3 linked regions of the Prosthecodimorpha staleyi genome follow. The main gene of each other region encodes a partner of the protein of the gene in region 2 in a complex. Links are inferred from orthologs where the notes say so. Each region holds a gene or a part of one and is shown on either strand. Other genes may lie near its edges.

Region 1 (6,035 bases), on a different replicon or contig from region 2:
GGCCGCCATGCACTGCCGCGTCGGCCTGCATGATGCACGAGGCGCCGCCGCCGGGCGTCGGCACGGAACCCGACCTGCGATTCGCCGCCGGGACCGCGATCGCCACGCCCCCTCAGGGCTCACGGCGTCGTGATCCGCCGCCACGAAAATGTACGGATTCTAAACGGGGGTCTCACGGGTGGTTCAAGGGCCGGAAGGCAATCTCGCGTCATCAGGGATCGAGAGACGATCCACCGAAACGGGAGAAACGAACATGCTGCGCAAGACCCTCATGGCCCTCGCCGCCACCGCCGCCCTCGCCACCGGCACCGTCGCCGCCACCTCCGCCGCCGAGGCGAAGGTCGTCATCAAGGTCGGCGGTGGTGGCTACTACGGCGGCGGCTATTACGGCGGCTACTACGGCCCGGCCTACGGCGGCTACTATGGCGGCGGCTGCGTCAGCAAGCCGAAGCTGGTCTACACCCCCTGGGGCCCGGTCTGGAAGAACAAGACCGTCTGCTGGTAATCCGCAAGCCCGGTCCGCCCGATACCGATCCGGCCGGCCGAATGGCCGCCGGTTCGGAGTCGGGCCCGACAGGCGACAAGACATACGTACGATCAACATTCGCAATTTCACTTGTATTCATTCGAAAGGCCATGATTCTGTCTCAATTTATGCAATCCGGTAACCCGATATGGGTCAATCACCATGAAATGAACGCCAGATGAACGATGCCATCAGGGCAAATTCAGGCGACTGCACTATTCTCCCCGTCATTAAATGCGTGATCGGACCTTGAGCCGATCGCCATGGCGAAGGGAGCAAACTGATGAAGAAGCTTGTACTCGGCCTTGCCGCTGCTGCCGGCCTTGCACTCGTGGCCGTCCCGGCCACGACCTCCACGGCTGAAGCCGGCTGGAAGCATCACCACAAGTGGCATGGCCATCACGGCCATTGGCACGGCGGCAAGGTCGTCGTCCGTCCGTGGGGCTATCCGGCCTATTACGGCTACTACGGCTGCCGCTGGAAGGTGAAGTATCGCGGCCATCACGCCTACAAGGTCAAGGTCTGCTACTGATCGCAGGCCTTCAGCCTCGCTGGTCCGGCCAGGCACATCAGCCCCCCGCCTTCCGGCCACGAGACCCCGCCGCCCCAAGCGGCGGGGTTTTCTGTCGCCGGCGGGACGAATGGCCGATTTCGAGCAGCTCGGTGATCTCCGGCTTCGCGCCTGCCGTCCGTCGAAGGGTCTGCCCGATCAGGCCGGCTCGGGTGGTTGCGCGGTGCCGAAGCCGGCTGGCCGGCCGCGGAAGCGCTCGCCGGTTTCGCCGGCGGGATTGACGAAGGGCGCCGGCGCCGTGCCGGCCTGCACCGCATGCTCGTGTTCGAGCGCCCATTCCACCGACGGAAAGGCCAGTTCCGTCCAGGGCAGTTCGTCCGGCTCGAACAGGCGCACCTCCAGGCTTTCCGGGCCGGCCGCGAAGGAACCGGCCAGTTCGGCCCGATAGATCAATTGCACCTGACTGATCCGCGGCACGGAATAGACCGCCAGCAGGGCATGCAGCCGGATTTCGGCGCCGGCCTCCTCGAAGGCTTCCCGGCGTGCGCCGTCCTCCGGCGTCTCGCCGAGTTCCAGATAGCCCGCCGGCAGCGTCCAGTAGCCGCGCCGCGGCTCGATCGCCCGCCGGCAGAGCAGGATGGCGGAGCCGGCACGCACCACGCTGCCGACGACCAGCTTCGGATTCTCGTAGGCGACGAAGCCGCAATCGCGGCAGACATTGCGCTCGACCGTATCGCCGTCCGGGACGCTTCGCTGGAAACGCGACGCCGCTGCGGCTCCGGTCTCGAAATCCTCCACCGCCATGGTGCCTCCTCCCGGTCCGCCGATCCGGCGCGATTGGCTCCGACCGCTCGATCGTTGCGGCGGCGGGACGCTCAGCGACGGGCGACCGCCTTCTGGATCTCGGGTTCGAGCTTCGCGGCGTAGCCCTCGGGGCTGAGCGGACCGATGAACTTGTAGGCGATCCGTCCGTCGGCGGCCACCAGGAAGGTTTCCGGCACCCCGTAGACGCCCCAGTCGATCGCCGCCCGGCCCTTCTGGTCCGTGCCGACGGCCGCGAAGGGATTGCCGAGCTGGCCGAGGAAGCGCAGCGCGTTCTCCGGCTCGTCCTTGTAGTTGATGCCGACCAGGCGGACGCGGGGGTCCTTGGCGATCGTGTTCAGGATCGGATGCTCCTGCCGGCACGGCACGCACCAGGAGGCCCAGACGTTGACGATGGTGACCCGGCCCTTGAGGTCGGCGCTGGTCAGGCCCGGCACGGCGGCCCCGCCGCGGGAAAGTCCTGCCAGCGGCGCCAGCGTGAAGTCCGGCACCGGCTTGTCGATCAGCACGGACGGAATTTCCGAGGCGTCGCGCGGCTTCAGCACCAGGAAATAGGCGAACAGACCGGCCATGGCGGCGAAGACGAGCAGCGGCAGGGCCACCAGCCAGGGGCGGCGGGAGGGTGCCGGCGGGTCGGGTTGAAGCTCGGTCGTCATTCCGCCTCCGCGGGCGTAGCCGCCGCTGCGGGTGTGACCGCCTTGGCCGCATCGGAGCGCCGGCGCAGGCCGCGCGCCTCCAGATCCTTCAGGGTCCGACGCTGGGCCGCGAGGTCGGCCCGAATCCAGACGATGAGCCCGAGCACCACCACGGCCGTGACCAGATAGGCGGCGACGATGAAGCCCCAATGGGGACCGAGACCTGCCATGACCGGACTACCCCGCCACCGCCGAGGCCTGCAGCATCCGCAGCGTGCGGATGCGGCGGCGCAGGATCTCGTTGCGCATGGCCATCAGATGTAGCGTCACGAACAGCACCGTGAAGCCGAGCGCGGTGACGAGCAGCGGCCAGAGCATCGAGCCGTGGATGGTCGGTCCGCCGAGCCGGAACACCGAGGCGGGCTGGTGCAGGGTGTTCCACCAGTCGACCGAGAACTTGATGATCGGAATGTTGACGATCCCGACCAGGGTCAGCACCGCGGCTGCCCGGCCGGCCTTGATCGGATCCTCCAGCGTCTGCCAGAGCGCGATCAGGCCGAGATACATAATGAACAGGACCAGGACCGAGGTCAGCCGGGCATCCCATTCCCACCAGGTGCCCCACATCGGCTTGCCCCAGAGCGAACCGGTGACCAGGCAGACGAAGGTGAAAGCGGCGCCGACCGGGGCGGCGGCCTTGGCGGAGACGTCGGCGAGCGGATGGCGCCAGATCAGCGTGCCGAGCGAAGAGGCGGCCATGATCGAATAGCCGAACATCGACAGCCAGGCGGCCGGCACATGGATGAACATGATCTTGACCGTCGCGCCCTGCTGGTAGTCGTCCGGCGCTATGCCGAAGACGAGGCCGAGGCCGACGACGATCAGCAGCGCGGCCAATCCGGCGAGCCAGGGCAGGAACTTTTCCACCAGACCCAGGAAGCGGGTCGGGTTGGCATAGTCGATCAGGGCCATCTTGCCTCCGGCGGGGCGCGGTCTGCAGGTGCCGCATTCCGGGCGCCATCCCCCGCCCCCAGGGCGCGGCAGACGGCGAGGGGACACTAGAGCGGCGGTCCGGCTTGTTCAATGACCGAGGTTGCAGCGTCGCGCCCCGCTTTCGATCAAGTTTCGATCAGGGAACGGGTCCGGATCACTGCGTATGCGTCTTCATCCGGATGGGGACGCCGGTCTCCGTCAGCGGAGCCGGCCTGGCGCGCGGTGCCCCTCCGCCGGTGCCTCCAGGCCGCCGCCTCCGGGTCGGCGTCTCCAGGCCGACGCTTGCGGCGACCGGACGGCCGGGCCACAGTCCGGCGCCCCTTCGGAGACCTCCGCCATGCCGCCGATCGCCCGCCTGCATCTCCTCCTCGCCGGACTGCTCGGGGCCACGGGCGTGGCCCTGGCGGCCGCGGCGAGCCATCTCGCCGCACGCACCCTGGCGGGCGGCGATGCCGCCGCCGGTGCAGGGCTCGGTCCGGCAAGCCTTCTGCTGGTCGCCCATGGGGCGGGACTGGCGGCTCTCGCCGCGCTCGGCATGGCAGTCCGGTCGCGCATGATCGGGCTGGCCGGCATCGTGCTTGCCGCCGGCAGCCTGCTCTTTGCCGGCGATCTGGCGCTGCGTGCGTTCCAGGGCGCCCGTCTCTTCGCCAATGCCGCGCCGATCGGCGGCTCGACCATGATCGCCGGGTGGCTGCTGGTCGCCTTGGGGGCACTGCTGGCCCGGCGTCCGGCGGCCTGACCGGCCTTCTCAGGTCGGCGAAACCGGCGCGCCGATCCCGGCGATCTCGCCGCGTCCGGGCGCCCGGGCTCGTGCGGCTGGTTGCGGAACCGGATGGCTTACCACACGTTATGACTTGGACTTGGCGGCCATCATGCCGCCGACGGCGGCTCTGCGGGCACGCCGGAACCATCACAGGCTGGCGCGCCGCCGGGGAAGCCCCGTCCGGCATGGGCGCCCAAGGGATCGAGCCATGCGTCTGGGATTCTTCTTCTTCCTTCTGTCCGTGGCGATCGGCTACGACGCCATCGTCTATGACGGCGGCTATACCAAGGAGGCGTGGCGGCATGTCCGCGAGGCCGGCACCCAGATTTCCAAGCAGATCGACCGCACCCTCGATCGCCCGCCGGCCGAAAAGACCGCGTTGTAAGGCTGGCACGACCGGCCGGATGCCGCCGGGCGGCCGCCAGGGAGGCCGGTCGTGCCGCTCAAGATGACAGGGTGCCGGCTGCGCCGACGCCCGCCGTGCGGAGCATGGCTTGATGGGTGTGTTGGGTTGCTCTCCGAAGCCGTCGAGGTCCTTGAGGGTGGACGGTGTCCTGGTCCGAGATCACTTCGCCTTGGAACCCTGTTCGCGGGCCACCGAAGCCATCTCGGCCAGGAGGTCGTCCAGATTTTCCCGGAGCGTGTCGAGATGGGCGGCGAGGCGGACGCGGAACGCGCGGCCGTCGGGATGGATCGGATCCGATAGGGCCAGGCGCCGTCCGATCACATCGAGGCTGGCGGCGAGATCCTGAAATTCGGCGATGCCGGCATTGCCGAGGGTCCGAGCCGCCTCCGCGAGATCGTCCACGTTGCGCCGCAGGGCGGCCTCGGCCTCGCCGATCGACGCCGTAACCGATGGCGTAATGCCTCCGCCGGTTTCGGGTTTTTCCTGACGCATGCGACACCTCGTCTCACTCGCGGGTCGCTCGGACTATGGGGCGTCGCACCCGGCCGAGACAATGTCAGGTCGTGGCCAGCGTGCTGAAATTGGCGGCACGGCGACGCTTCAGTAAAACGCCGCGCACACCGCAGTCTGTCCCAAATGAGCCTCATTGAGGCCAAGATCATCCGTCAGGTCATGCCCCTGAAGCGGGCGCAGGTCTGATCGGACCTCGCTGTCGGATACTGCAGGGCATGAAACGAGGCCGACGGGCTGCCGCAAGACGATCGGCATCGTCCGGTCTCAACCTTCCGAACGCAAGCAGAATCACCGGAAATTCGATGCGGATGACGGATCATCTGGATCGAAGCCGTCCGGCTCGCGTTTCATATCGGGGTGTCCCTGACGACAGCCCGGCGATCCGACAGCATCGACGACCATCCGTCGGTCCAGATCCGGTGTCCGGGCGAAGGAAATGAGGACAGGCATGAACACACGATTCTTCGTCATGGCCGCGCTGGCGGGCGGCATCGCCCCGGCCGGCCCGGTTGCGGCCGGCGGCCGGCCCGCCAGCTACGACGGCACCTGGGCGGTCAGCCTGGTGACCGAAAGCGGATCCTGCGACCGCAGCTACCGGGCCAAGGTCGCGATCCGCGACGGCCGCGTCCAACCGGCCGGCGGCAACGACGGTGCGGCGATTTCGGGCGGTGTCGGCGGCGATGGCCGCGTCGCGCTGGATATCCGCCAAAGTCTGGCGCGCGCCGATGCCTCGGGCCGGCTCAAGGGGCGGTCGGGTGCCGGTGTCTGGCGGGTCGCCATGATGGGCTGCAGCGGCAAATGGACGGCGTTCCGACAGACCGCCGAAGCGCGCGCCAACTGACCCGCGCGCCGCGCAGGCCTCCTCC
Region 2 (3,844 bases):
ACCATGAGTGACGACAAGGCGAAGCCCGGCTTCTGGAAGCGCATGTTCGGCGGCGGCCCCGAGCCGGTGGCGGCCCCGACCGCGCCGATCGAACCCGCCCCCACGGAAGCGGCGCCGGTCCCCGTTGCGATCGAGCAAGCATCCGCCCCCTCCCCCGCGGCCCCGGAGCCGGCGGCCGTTGCCGACGGGCCGAAGCCGTCCTGGTGGTCGAAGCTCAAATCGGGGCTGGCGCGCACCTCGTCGTCGCTGACCACCGGCATCACGGCGATCTTCACCAAGCGCAAGCTCGATGCGGCCACGCTCGAAGAGCTCGAGGACGTGCTGATCCAGGCCGATCTCGGCCTCGATACGGCGATGCGGATCACCGAGACCCTGCGCCGGGACCGCTTCGACAAGGAGATCTCCGACGAGGAGGTCCGTGCGGTGCTGGCCGCCGAGGTCGAGAAGGTGCTGGCGCCGCATGCGGTGCCGCTGACCATCGACCCGGCGAAGAAACCGCATGTCGTGCTGGTCGTCGGCGTCAACGGCACCGGCAAGACGACCACGATCGGCAAGCTGTCCGCGGAGCTGACCCGCGCCGGCCGGTCCGTGATCCTCTGCGCCGGCGATACGTTCCGCGCGGCGGCAATCGACCAGCTGCGCATCTGGGGCGGCCGCGTCGGTGCGCCCGTGATCGCCCGCGAGCCCGGGGCGGATGCGGCCGGCCTCGCCTTCGATGCCTTGAAGCAGGCCCGCGACGAGGGCCGCGATGTCCTGATCATCGACACCGCCGGTCGCCTGCAAAACAAGGCCGAGCTGATGGCCGAGTTGGAGAAGATCGTCCGCGTCCTCAAGAAGCAGGACCCGGAGGCGCCGCATTCGGTGCTGCTGACCCTCGACGCGACCACGGGCCAGAATGCGCTCAATCAGGTCGAGATCTTCGGCCGGGTGGCGGGCGTCACCGGCTTGGTCATGACCAAGCTGGACGGGACCGCCCGCGGCGGCATCCTGGTCGCCATCGCGGCGAAGTTCAAACTGCCGATCCACTATATCGGCGTCGGCGAGGGCATCGACGATTTGGAACCCTTCGACGCCGCCGATTTCGCCAAGGCGATCGCCGGGCTCGAGCGCTGACCGGCGCCACCAGTCAGCGGGTTTTGGCCGACGCCTCTGCCCGCTTCAGTTGACGATACGACTTGCGCACATGGGCCGCCAATTGGCGCTCGATCTCAAGCCGCCCATGATCGGCGGCGAGACGCGCCACCCGATCCGCGTTGGACGTTCCGGCAAGCTGCATCCATCGATCGAGATGCGGCTCCAGTCGGTAGCGATCGAGAAAATCCTCGTCGGTGGTCGCCGCGAAGCGAACGCCGTCGGCATAGCGGCTCATAATCTCCTCGACCACCGCGTCCGGCGTCAGGCGCCGCTCCGTGCAGCGCCCCGAGAAATTGTACCGGGCCGCCCGGTCCCGGTTCTCAGGCGTCAGGTAGCCGGGGCCGCCGAAATGGTCGTAGACATAGACCGGCGTATGGGCGATCAGCCCATACGGAATGGTCTTGCCGATCGAGACGACCAGATCGGCCCCATGAATGTCGGCGGGCTCCACCATCCGCACCATGTCGCCGAAGCGGCCGAGATGGGTCAGGTCCGACACGCGGCCGAGGCGCGCCAGCATCGCCAGAAGGTCCGGGTCGCGATGGTTGGAGACGCAGAGGATGCGGCGCGGCCGATCGGGCCGGGGCCGCGGCGGCGCGGCGAAGGCCGCGGGAGCGGCGTTGTAGAAGACAGCGATCGGATGCCGGACGCCGGTCTCCCGCAGGCGCTCCGCGGTCAAGTCCGAATTGGCCAGCGACAGGTCGCCCAACGCGGCATCGAAAGCCCAGCCGCCGCTTTCCATGAAGCTGTGTCGCGACAGCCGCCCGAACAGGATGGCGGTGCGCGCCGTGGTCTCCGACCCGATCCGGTAGTCGAACAGTCCCGCCACCTGATGCTGAAAATAGACGAGGTCGAAGGCCAGCGGATCGGTCCGCTCGGGACGGGTCTCGATCGCGAGCCCAAGTTGCGCGCGGAACAGGCCGGCCATCGGATCGTCGGCGTGGTTGGCGAAGACCGTCACATCCGCGCCAGACCGGCGGAAATGGCGCGTGAACTCGAAGGCGACCATTTCGGAGCCGGCGATATCGGCGAGATGGTTCGTGCCGATCAGAACCTTCACGACGCTGCTCCGCCTCGACGGGGTTGCGGCAGAAAGGACGGTACCGACGGCATCGGTCAGTCGCTCGTGAACCGCAGCGCCGCGGCGGCGGCGATCGGGCCGATCACGGCGGAAAACAGCGTCAGCGCCGAGAGAAGCAGGAACGGCGTCAGGAACGGGGCCGGCTGCAGGACGGGTGCGTTGGCGGCGGCGACGCCGAAGATCAGGATCGGCACCGTCAGCGGCAGGACCAGGATGGCGAGCAGTAGCCCGCCGCGGCGCAGCGTCACCGTCAGCCCCGCCCCGATCGCCCCGATGAAGGTCAGCGCCGGCGTGCCGACCGCAAGCGTCAGCATGGTCGAGCCGATCGCGATCGGCTCCATGTTCATGAACACCGCCAGGAGCGGCGAGATCAACACCAGCGGCAGGCCGGTGGCGACCCAATGGGCGGCGCATTTGATCAGCACGACCAGTTCCAGCGGCTCCTCGCCCATCAGGATCAGGTCGAGCGTACCGTCGTCGCGGTCGGCCTGGAACAGCCGGTCGAGCGAGAGCAGGGTTGCCAGCAGGGCGCCGATCCACAGGATGGCCGGGCCGATCCGGGCGAGCAGGTTCAGGTCCGGCCCGACCCCGAACGGGTAGACGGTGACGACGATCAGGAAGAACAGCGCGCCCATCAGGGCGCCACCGCCGACCCGGGTGGCGAGCCGCAGCTCGCGGATGAACAGCGCACCGATCGGGCTCATCCGGCGATCTCCTCGGCCATGCCGGCCGGCGCCAGGACGAGCGACCGGACGGCGGAGAACAGCAGCGGCTGGTGGGTGGCGGCGACGACGATGCCGCCGGCCTGCTGATGGCCGGCAACGATCGCCGTGAAGCGGGCTTCGGAGGCGGCGTCGAGCGCCGAGGTCGGCTCGTCGAGCAGCCAGATCGGGCGGTTCGAGACCAGGAGCCGAGCGAGCGACAGCCGCCGGCGCTGACCGGCGGAGAGATAGGCGGCGGGCAGGCCGGCCAGATGGCCAATCCCGACCGCCTCCAGCGCCGCATCCGCGCTCGCCGCCCGCCGGCCGAAGAAGCCGCGCCAGAAGCCGAGATTTTCCTCGACCGTCAAGGCCGGCTTGAGGGCATCGGCATGACCGAAATAATGCGCCTGCTGGGCGATCGAAAGGTCCGCATCGCCCCCCTCCAGCGCGATCCTGCCCTCGCTCGCCGCGACCAGGCCGGCGATCACCCGCAAAAGCGTCGACTTGCCGGCGCCGTTTGGGCCGGTGACGACGAGCGCCTCACCGCCCGAAACGGAAAAGGCGAGATCGTGGAAGACGAGCCGCCCGCCGCGCTGGCAGGCAAGCCCTCGCGCATCGAGCCGAAGTGGCGGAAAGGCAGGCATTTCGGCTGATTCCGATCCGGTTGGAGCGCCACCCGCTGCGCCGCACAAAAAAGCTGCAGCCCGTTGACCCACGCGACTCTCGTCTGACTGGCCTCGTCTTACGAAATTGGCTACAAGGCGCGCAACCCGCGGCGACTGGCCGCGGGCTCCGGGTTTTTCCCGAGACGGTCCGTCGCGGCCGCCGGTGTCCTCGCAGGATACCGCAGGTGCATCGCAAAACGCCGGCAGGCGCACCGCGACGACAAGCCCGACCAGGGGTCCCCGTCTCCAGCCGTGAAGGAAGG
Region 3 (5,859 bases), on a different replicon or contig from region 2:
ACGGAAGCCGATCCCAAGGGCTGGCAGAAACTGACCGTGCATCTCGGCGGCGAGACGGTCGCCCGCGAATTGCGCGACGTGATCTATGTCCTGCAGCGCGACGGCCAGTTCCTGACCCTGTCGGCGCAGCTGCCGAAATCCATCGGGCTCGCCGAGGCGAGCGATTCCGCGCAACTGGTCGCCGTCGTGCGCACCGCGGTCGAGCAGGTCCAGATCGACGCGGCCTTCGTCGGTGCCGCGATCCTGTCGCGCGTCACCGCCCCCTGGCTGCTCGGCCCGCTGGCACTTCGTCTGGCGGCCACCCAGGATGCGCGGCTTCTGGCCGGCAGCCGCTATGCGCGCATGATCGACATCGCCCTGTCGGAAACCGAGCGCCAGGTGACGCTGGTGCGCGGCAGGATCGCCGACCGGCGCGAGCGCATGAAGGTCGGCGGGGCGCTGCGCGACTTCCACGAGGTGCTGCGCAATCTGCAATTCGCCTTCGAGATCGAGACCGTGCCGCACTGGTTCAAGCGCATCGGTGCGGCCCGGCGCGACATGTCGGAACTGATCGGCAAGGAAATCGAGGCGGCCCCCGGCCTGATCCGGCGCGCGCTCCGGGTCGAATCGCTGGCCGGATCGTTCGGTGGCGGCTTCGATGTCTCGACCTACGAGGATGCCGAATTCGCGGTGCGGCTGCTCGGCGAGGCGCGGCTGGCCTCCGACAATCTCGCGCTCAACGACCTGATCGTGCGCACGCGCAAGCAGGTCGAACAGACGCTCGAAGTCCTGAACGGCAAGCTCTTCGCCGACCTGAAGTCCAATCAGGCGGTCGACCGCGCCGCGCTGATCGCCGCCGTGGACGGGGCGGTCAAGCTCAACGGCCTGGTCTTCGGGGAGGACTATGCGGCCGTGCTGCGCAAGTCGCGCGAGCAGGGCGTCGCCAAGGCCGCGACGCGCTTCGGCTGACGGGCCGCCTGCGGATGCATCCTGCCGGCAAATCGGGCCTGCCGTCACGCGGCCGCGTCCTGACGCCGATTTGACCGCCGTCAAACCTGCGTCAGCCGGTCTCGTGTAGGAGTTCGGCCATTGCAGCGCCGCGTTTCCGACGATACCTGAGACGGGAATGCGAGGGGAGGAGACCGGAGGGGCCGGTCATGCCGCCCCGGCGTCGCATCAGCGCAGGACCCGGCGGGACGGTCCGTCCGGCCGCAAGGTTCTGCGCCGAACCCATGGGAGCCCGATGCGCCCTCAGCGCGACGGTTCCGAAAGGCGGACGGCCGGACGACATGATGCTCTGGATCATCCTGGCGGCAATGACCGCGATCGCCGCCCTGGCGGTACTGGGGCCGATGGCCCGCGCCCGCCAGACGAACCTGTCGGCGGCCGACCGCGACCTCGCCGTCTACAAGGACCAACTGGCCGAGATCGACCGCGATCTCGAGCGCGGCGTGATCGGCATCCGCGAGGCCGAGGCGGGCCGCACGGAAATCTCCCGCCGCATCCTGAAGGCCGCCCGCGGCGCGGCGGCCGAGGCGGGCGGGGGATCGGGCCGGCGCGGCCGGATCGGCGCGATCGTGGCAGCGGTCGGCCTGCCGGCGGTGGCGCTCGGCGTCTATCTGTCGACCGGCGCCCCGGATCTGCCCGACCAGCCCTTGTCCGAACGCCTGGCGGCGCGGCCCGAGCAGGCCGACATCGACAATCTGGTCGCCCGGGTCGAATCCCACCTGATGCAGAATCCCGAGGACGGACGCGGCTGGGAAGTGCTCGCCCCGGTCTATCTGCGTCTCAACCGGCCCGCCGATGCGGCCCAGGCCTTCCGCAACGCCATCCGCACGCTCGGCGCCTCGCCGCGGCGCCAGTCCGGGCTCGGCGAGGCGCTGACGGTGGTCGCCGGCGGCATCGTCACGGCGGAGGCGCGGGCGGCCTTCGAGGCCGCATTGGCGCCCGAACCCGGTCTCGTCGCCGCGCGGATGTATCTGAACCTCGCCCTGACCCAGGAGGGCCGCCACGCAGAGGCGGTGGCGGCATGGCAGACGATGATCGCCGGCGCCGGGGCCGACGCACCCTGGCTGCCGACCGCCCGGCGCGAACTCGCCGCCGCCGAGATTGCCGCCGGACGCCCCCCGTCAGGGCAGCCGGCCCCTGGCGGCCAGCCGGCCCCGTCCGGCCAGGCTGGCACCGCGTCGACCGACAAGGCCGTCGCCGCGCCGGGGCCGAGCGCCGAGGACATGGCGGCGGCTGCCGGCATGGCGCCCGAAGACCGCACCCGCATGATCGAGGGCATGGTCGCGCGACTGTCCGAACGGCTCGACCAGGGCGGCGGCAGTGTCGACGAATGGTCGCGCCTGATCCGCTCGCTGGCCGTGCTCGGTCGCAAGGACGAGGCGCGCGCCGCCGCCCTCAAGGCGCGCGAGGCGGTCAAGTCCAGTGCCGACGACCTCGCCCGCATCGACGATCTTTCCAAGGGATTGGGGCTGGCGCTCTAGTCCTTCGGCTGCGACGCTCCAATTCACCGCCGGACGCCGTCCGGCCGACAGCCCCGAGGGGAGCATGACCCGCAAGCAGCGCCGCCTGACCATGATCGGAACCGCCGGAGCCGTCCTCGCCCTTGCGGCAGGACTGATCTTCTGGGCTTTGTCCGACTCGGTCGCCTTCTTCAACTCGCCCTCCGACGTGATGGCCAAGCGCCTGCCGCCCGAGCAGCGGATCCGGCTGGGCGGCCTGGTCAAGGAGGGATCGGTGGTGCGCGGGGAGGGGACGACCGTGCGCTTCGAGATCACCGACAAGGCGGTCTCGATTCCGGTCACCTATACGGGCATTCTGCCGGACCTGTTCCGCGAGGGGCAGGGCGTGGTGGCCGAGGGCCGCATGACCGGCGAGGGCAGTTTCCGCGCCGACCATGTGCTCGCCAAGCACGACGAGAACTACATGCCCAAGGAAGTGGCCGACAGCCTCAAGGCGCAGGGCCACTGGCAGGGCGACAAGGGTGCTGACGCGCCGAAGTGATCGGCATCGCCGGCCGGGGCCGGCACGCAAGGGAAATGCCGCGGCCTTGCCGGTTCGGCAGGGACGGCGGACGGGCGAAGAGAACGGACGGATGCGATGATCGTCGAGATCGGACACTACGCCCTGGTGCTGGCCTTCGCGCTGGCGCTGGTCCAATCGATCCTGCCGGTCTGGGGCGCCCGGACGCGCGACGCGCAGCTGATGGCGGTGGCCGGCCCGGCCGCGCTGGCGCAGTTCCTGTTCGTCGCGATCGCCTTCGGCGCGCTGACCTGGGCCGCGGTCGTCTCCGACTTCTCGGTCGCCAACGTCTTCGAGAACTCCCATTCGGCCAAGCCGCTGCAGTTCAAGATCAGCGGCGTGTGGGGCAACCACGAAGGCTCGATGCTGCTCTGGGTGCTGATCCTAGCCCTGTTCGGCGCGCTGGTCGCCGCCTTCGGGCGCAATCTGCCCGAGACGCTGAAGGCCAACGCGCTCGGCGTGCAGGCCTGGATCGCAGCCGCCTTCCTGCTGTTCATCCTGGCCACATCGAACCCGTTCCAGCGCCTGTCGCCCGCCCCGATGGAGGGCCGCGACCTCAATCCGATCCTGCAGGACTGGGGCCTCGCGATCCATCCGCCGCTGCTCTATCTCGGCTATGTCGGCTTCTCGATCTCCTTCGCCTTCGCGGTCGCCGCGCTGATCGACGGCCGCATCGACGCCGCCTGGGCGCGCTGGGTGCGGCCCTGGACGCTGGCCGCCTGGGTCTTTCTGACGCTCGGCATCGCGATGGGCTCCTACTGGGCCTATTACGAGCTCGGCTGGGGCGGCTGGTGGTTCTGGGATCCGGTCGAGAACGCGTCCTTCATGCCCTGGCTGTCGGGGACGGCCCTGCTGCATTCGGCGATCGTGATGGAGAAGCGCAACGCGCTGAAGGTCTGGACCATCCTGCTTGCGATCCTGACCTTCTCGCTGTCGCTGCTCGGCACCTTCCTGGTCCGCTCCGGCGTCTTGACCTCGGTGCATGCTTTCGCGACCGATCCTGCCCGCGGCGTCTTCATCCTGTTGATCCTGACCCTGTTCATCGGCGGCTCGCTGGCGCTGTTCGCCTGGCGCGGCTCGACGCTGACGCAGGGCGGCATCTTCGCGCCGATCAGCCGGGAGGGCGCGCTGGTCTTCAACAACCTGTTCCTGACCGTCTCCTGCCTCGCCGTGTTCGTCGGCACGCTCTATCCGCTGGTGCTCGAAGCCGTCACCGGGGACAAGATCTCGGTCGGCGCGCCCTTCTTCAACGTCGTCTTCGGCATCATCGTGGTGCCGCTCCTGCTGGTCGTGCCGATCGGACCCTTCCTGGCCTGGAAGCGCGGCGATCTCGGTGCGGTCGCCGAGCGGCTGTCCGTGGCGCTCGTGGTCGCGCTGGTGGTGGCGGCGATCACCGGCTGGATCAGCCGCGGCGCCTCCCCGGTCCTCGCGGCGCTCGGCTTCGGCCTTGCGGCCTGGCTGGTGATCGGGGCGCTGGCCGAATTCGCCTTCCGCATCCGGCTCTTCGCCGAACCGCTCGGGACCAGCCTGCGGCGCGCCCGCGGCCTGCCGCGTTCGGCCTGGGGCATGACCATCGCCCATATCGGCGTCGGCCTGTCGGTCGTCGGCATCGTCGCCGAGAGCGCCTGGAAGACCGAGCACATCCTGATCATGAAGCCGAACGACACCGTCGAGGTCGCCGGCATGACGGTCCAGTACCAGGGCTCGGCGCCGCGCAAGGGACCGAACTTCCAGGAACAGGCCGGGGTCTTCGCCGTGTCGCGCGCCGGCGTCGTCCTGACGACGCTGCGGCCGGCCAAGCGCTTCTATCCGGCCCGCCAGATGCCGACCACCGAGGCCGCGATCGGCCAGTTCGACCTCTATGCGTCGAACCTCTACATCTCGCTCGGCGACGCCCAGACCGACGGCGGCATGGCGGTGCGCATCTACTGGAAGCCCTTCGTGAATTTCATCTGGTACGGCTGCGTCGTGATGGCGCTCGGCGGCTTCGTCTCGCTGTCCGACCGGCGCCTGCGCGTCGGCGCACCGGTGCCTGCGCGTCTCGCCGGCCGCGTCCCGGCGGGAGCGGCCGAATGAGCCCGGCCCCGAAGGACCGGTCCGGGCGCCGCGCCGGACGTGTCGTTGCCGGGATTGCTGCCGGGGTCTGGCTCGGCCTTGCGCTTCTGGTGGTTCCGGCGGCGGCCGTGCAGCCGGACGAGATCCTGAAGGATCCGGTGCTGGAGAAGCGGGCGCGGGCGATCTCGGCGGATCTGCGCTGCATGGTCTGCCAGAACCAGTCGATCGACGATTCGGACGCGCCGCTGGCCAAGGACCTGCGCGTGCTGGTGCGTGAGCGTCTGGTCGCCGGCGACAGCAATGCCGCCGTCAAGGACTTCCTGGTCGCGCGCTACGGCCAGTTCGTGCTGCTCAATCCGCGCTTCGAATGGGAGACGGCGCTTCTCTGGGTGACGCCCTTCGCGGTCCTGGGCATCGGCGCCGGCGTGCTGGTCGTCGGCGCCCTGCGCCGGCGCCGGGTGCCCGCCGGGGAAGCGGCCGGCGGCGATCTGACCGCGGAGGAGCGCGCGGCGCTCGCCGAGATCCTGCGCGATCGGCCCTGAGGGCGACGCTCCCGGCGACGCGGTGCGACGGCCGGGATTCGGCGGTCCATGACATGGTTCAAGGCGCGCAGGCCGCACGCCGCTACGCTGCAGGCCGTGCAATACCTTGCGAGCGTGACGGCTTTCCGATCGAAGCGGTCATGCTCTAAAAGGGCCTTCACATGCTTCGGACCGCGGCCTGAACCGACGGCGCGGCCGGACCCCGATCAGAGAGCCCCGATGATGGACATGTCTGCCAACACGCCGCGCATCGAGC

Evidence for each region. Proteins that work in one complex are often made in the same cells at the same time.
Region 1: the proteins of ccmB (region 2) and KL771_RS15555 are in contact, whole or in part, in a solved structure (PDB 8CE8), measured with the Escherichia coli proteins. The link is inferred for Prosthecodimorpha staleyi from one-to-one orthologs.
Region 3: the proteins of ccmB (region 2) and ccmE are in contact, whole or in part, in a solved structure (PDB 8CE8), measured with the Escherichia coli proteins. The link is inferred for Prosthecodimorpha staleyi from one-to-one orthologs.

The regions. Positions count from the first base shown.
Region 1 is NZ_JAHHZF010000007.1:211,313-217,347, forward strand. Bases 1,600-4,574 are described here. They hold KL771_RS15555 (heme ABC transporter permease), read right to left. Parts: upstream 3,467-4,574; coding sequence 2,732-3,466; downstream 1,600-2,731. Other genes in these bases: KL771_RS15540 (NUDIX hydrolase), read right to left, coding at 1,600-1,841; KL771_RS15545 (DsbE family thiol:disulfide interchange protein), read right to left, coding at 1,913-2,515; ccmD (heme exporter protein CcmD), read right to left, coding at 2,512-2,724; KL771_RS15560 (DUF423 domain-containing protein), read left to right, coding at 3,825-4,226; KL771_RS15565 (hypothetical protein), read left to right, coding at 4,459-4,574. Outside these bases: KL771_RS15530 (sulfur globule protein precursor), read left to right, coding at 254-505; KL771_RS15535 (hypothetical protein), read left to right, coding at 810-1,058; more of KL771_RS15540, read right to left, coding at 1,236-1,599; more of KL771_RS15565, read left to right, coding at 4,575-4,635; KL771_RS15570 (hypothetical protein), read right to left, coding at 4,816-5,148; KL771_RS15575 (hypothetical protein), read left to right, coding at 5,618-6,010. UniProt on the Escherichia coli protein: Required for the export of heme to the periplasm for the biogenesis of c-type cytochromes.
Region 2 is NZ_JAHHZF010000004.1:8,646-12,489, forward strand. The notes cover bases 1,081-3,844. They hold ccmB (heme exporter protein CcmB), read right to left. Parts: upstream 2,911-3,844; coding sequence 2,251-2,910; downstream 1,081-2,250. Other genes in these bases: ftsY (signal recognition particle-docking protein FtsY), read left to right, coding at 1,081-1,113; KL771_RS08400 (hypothetical protein), read right to left, coding at 1,127-2,194; ccmA (heme ABC exporter ATP-binding protein CcmA), read right to left, coding at 2,916-3,560. In the rest of the region: more of ftsY, read left to right, coding at 4-1,080. UniProt on the Escherichia coli protein: Required for the export of heme to the periplasm for the biogenesis of c-type cytochromes.
Region 3 is NZ_JAHHZF010000003.1:136,363-142,221, reverse strand. Bases 1,462-4,260 are described here. They hold ccmE (cytochrome c maturation protein CcmE), read left to right. Parts: upstream 1,462-2,532; coding sequence 2,533-2,988; downstream 2,989-4,260. Other genes in these bases: KL771_RS06545 (heme lyase CcmF/NrfE family subunit), read left to right, coding at 3,085-4,260; ccmI (c-type cytochrome biogenesis protein CcmI), read left to right, coding at 1,462-2,468. In the rest of the region: KL771_RS06560 (hypothetical protein), read left to right, coding at 1-948; more of ccmI, read left to right, coding at 1,269-1,461; more of KL771_RS06545, read left to right, coding at 4,261-5,082; KL771_RS06540 (cytochrome c-type biogenesis protein), read left to right, coding at 5,079-5,603; pepN (aminopeptidase N), read left to right, coding at 5,832-5,859. UniProt on the Escherichia coli protein: Heme chaperone required for the biogenesis of c-type cytochromes. Transiently binds heme delivered by CcmC and transfers the heme to apo-cytochromes in a process facilitated by CcmF and CcmH.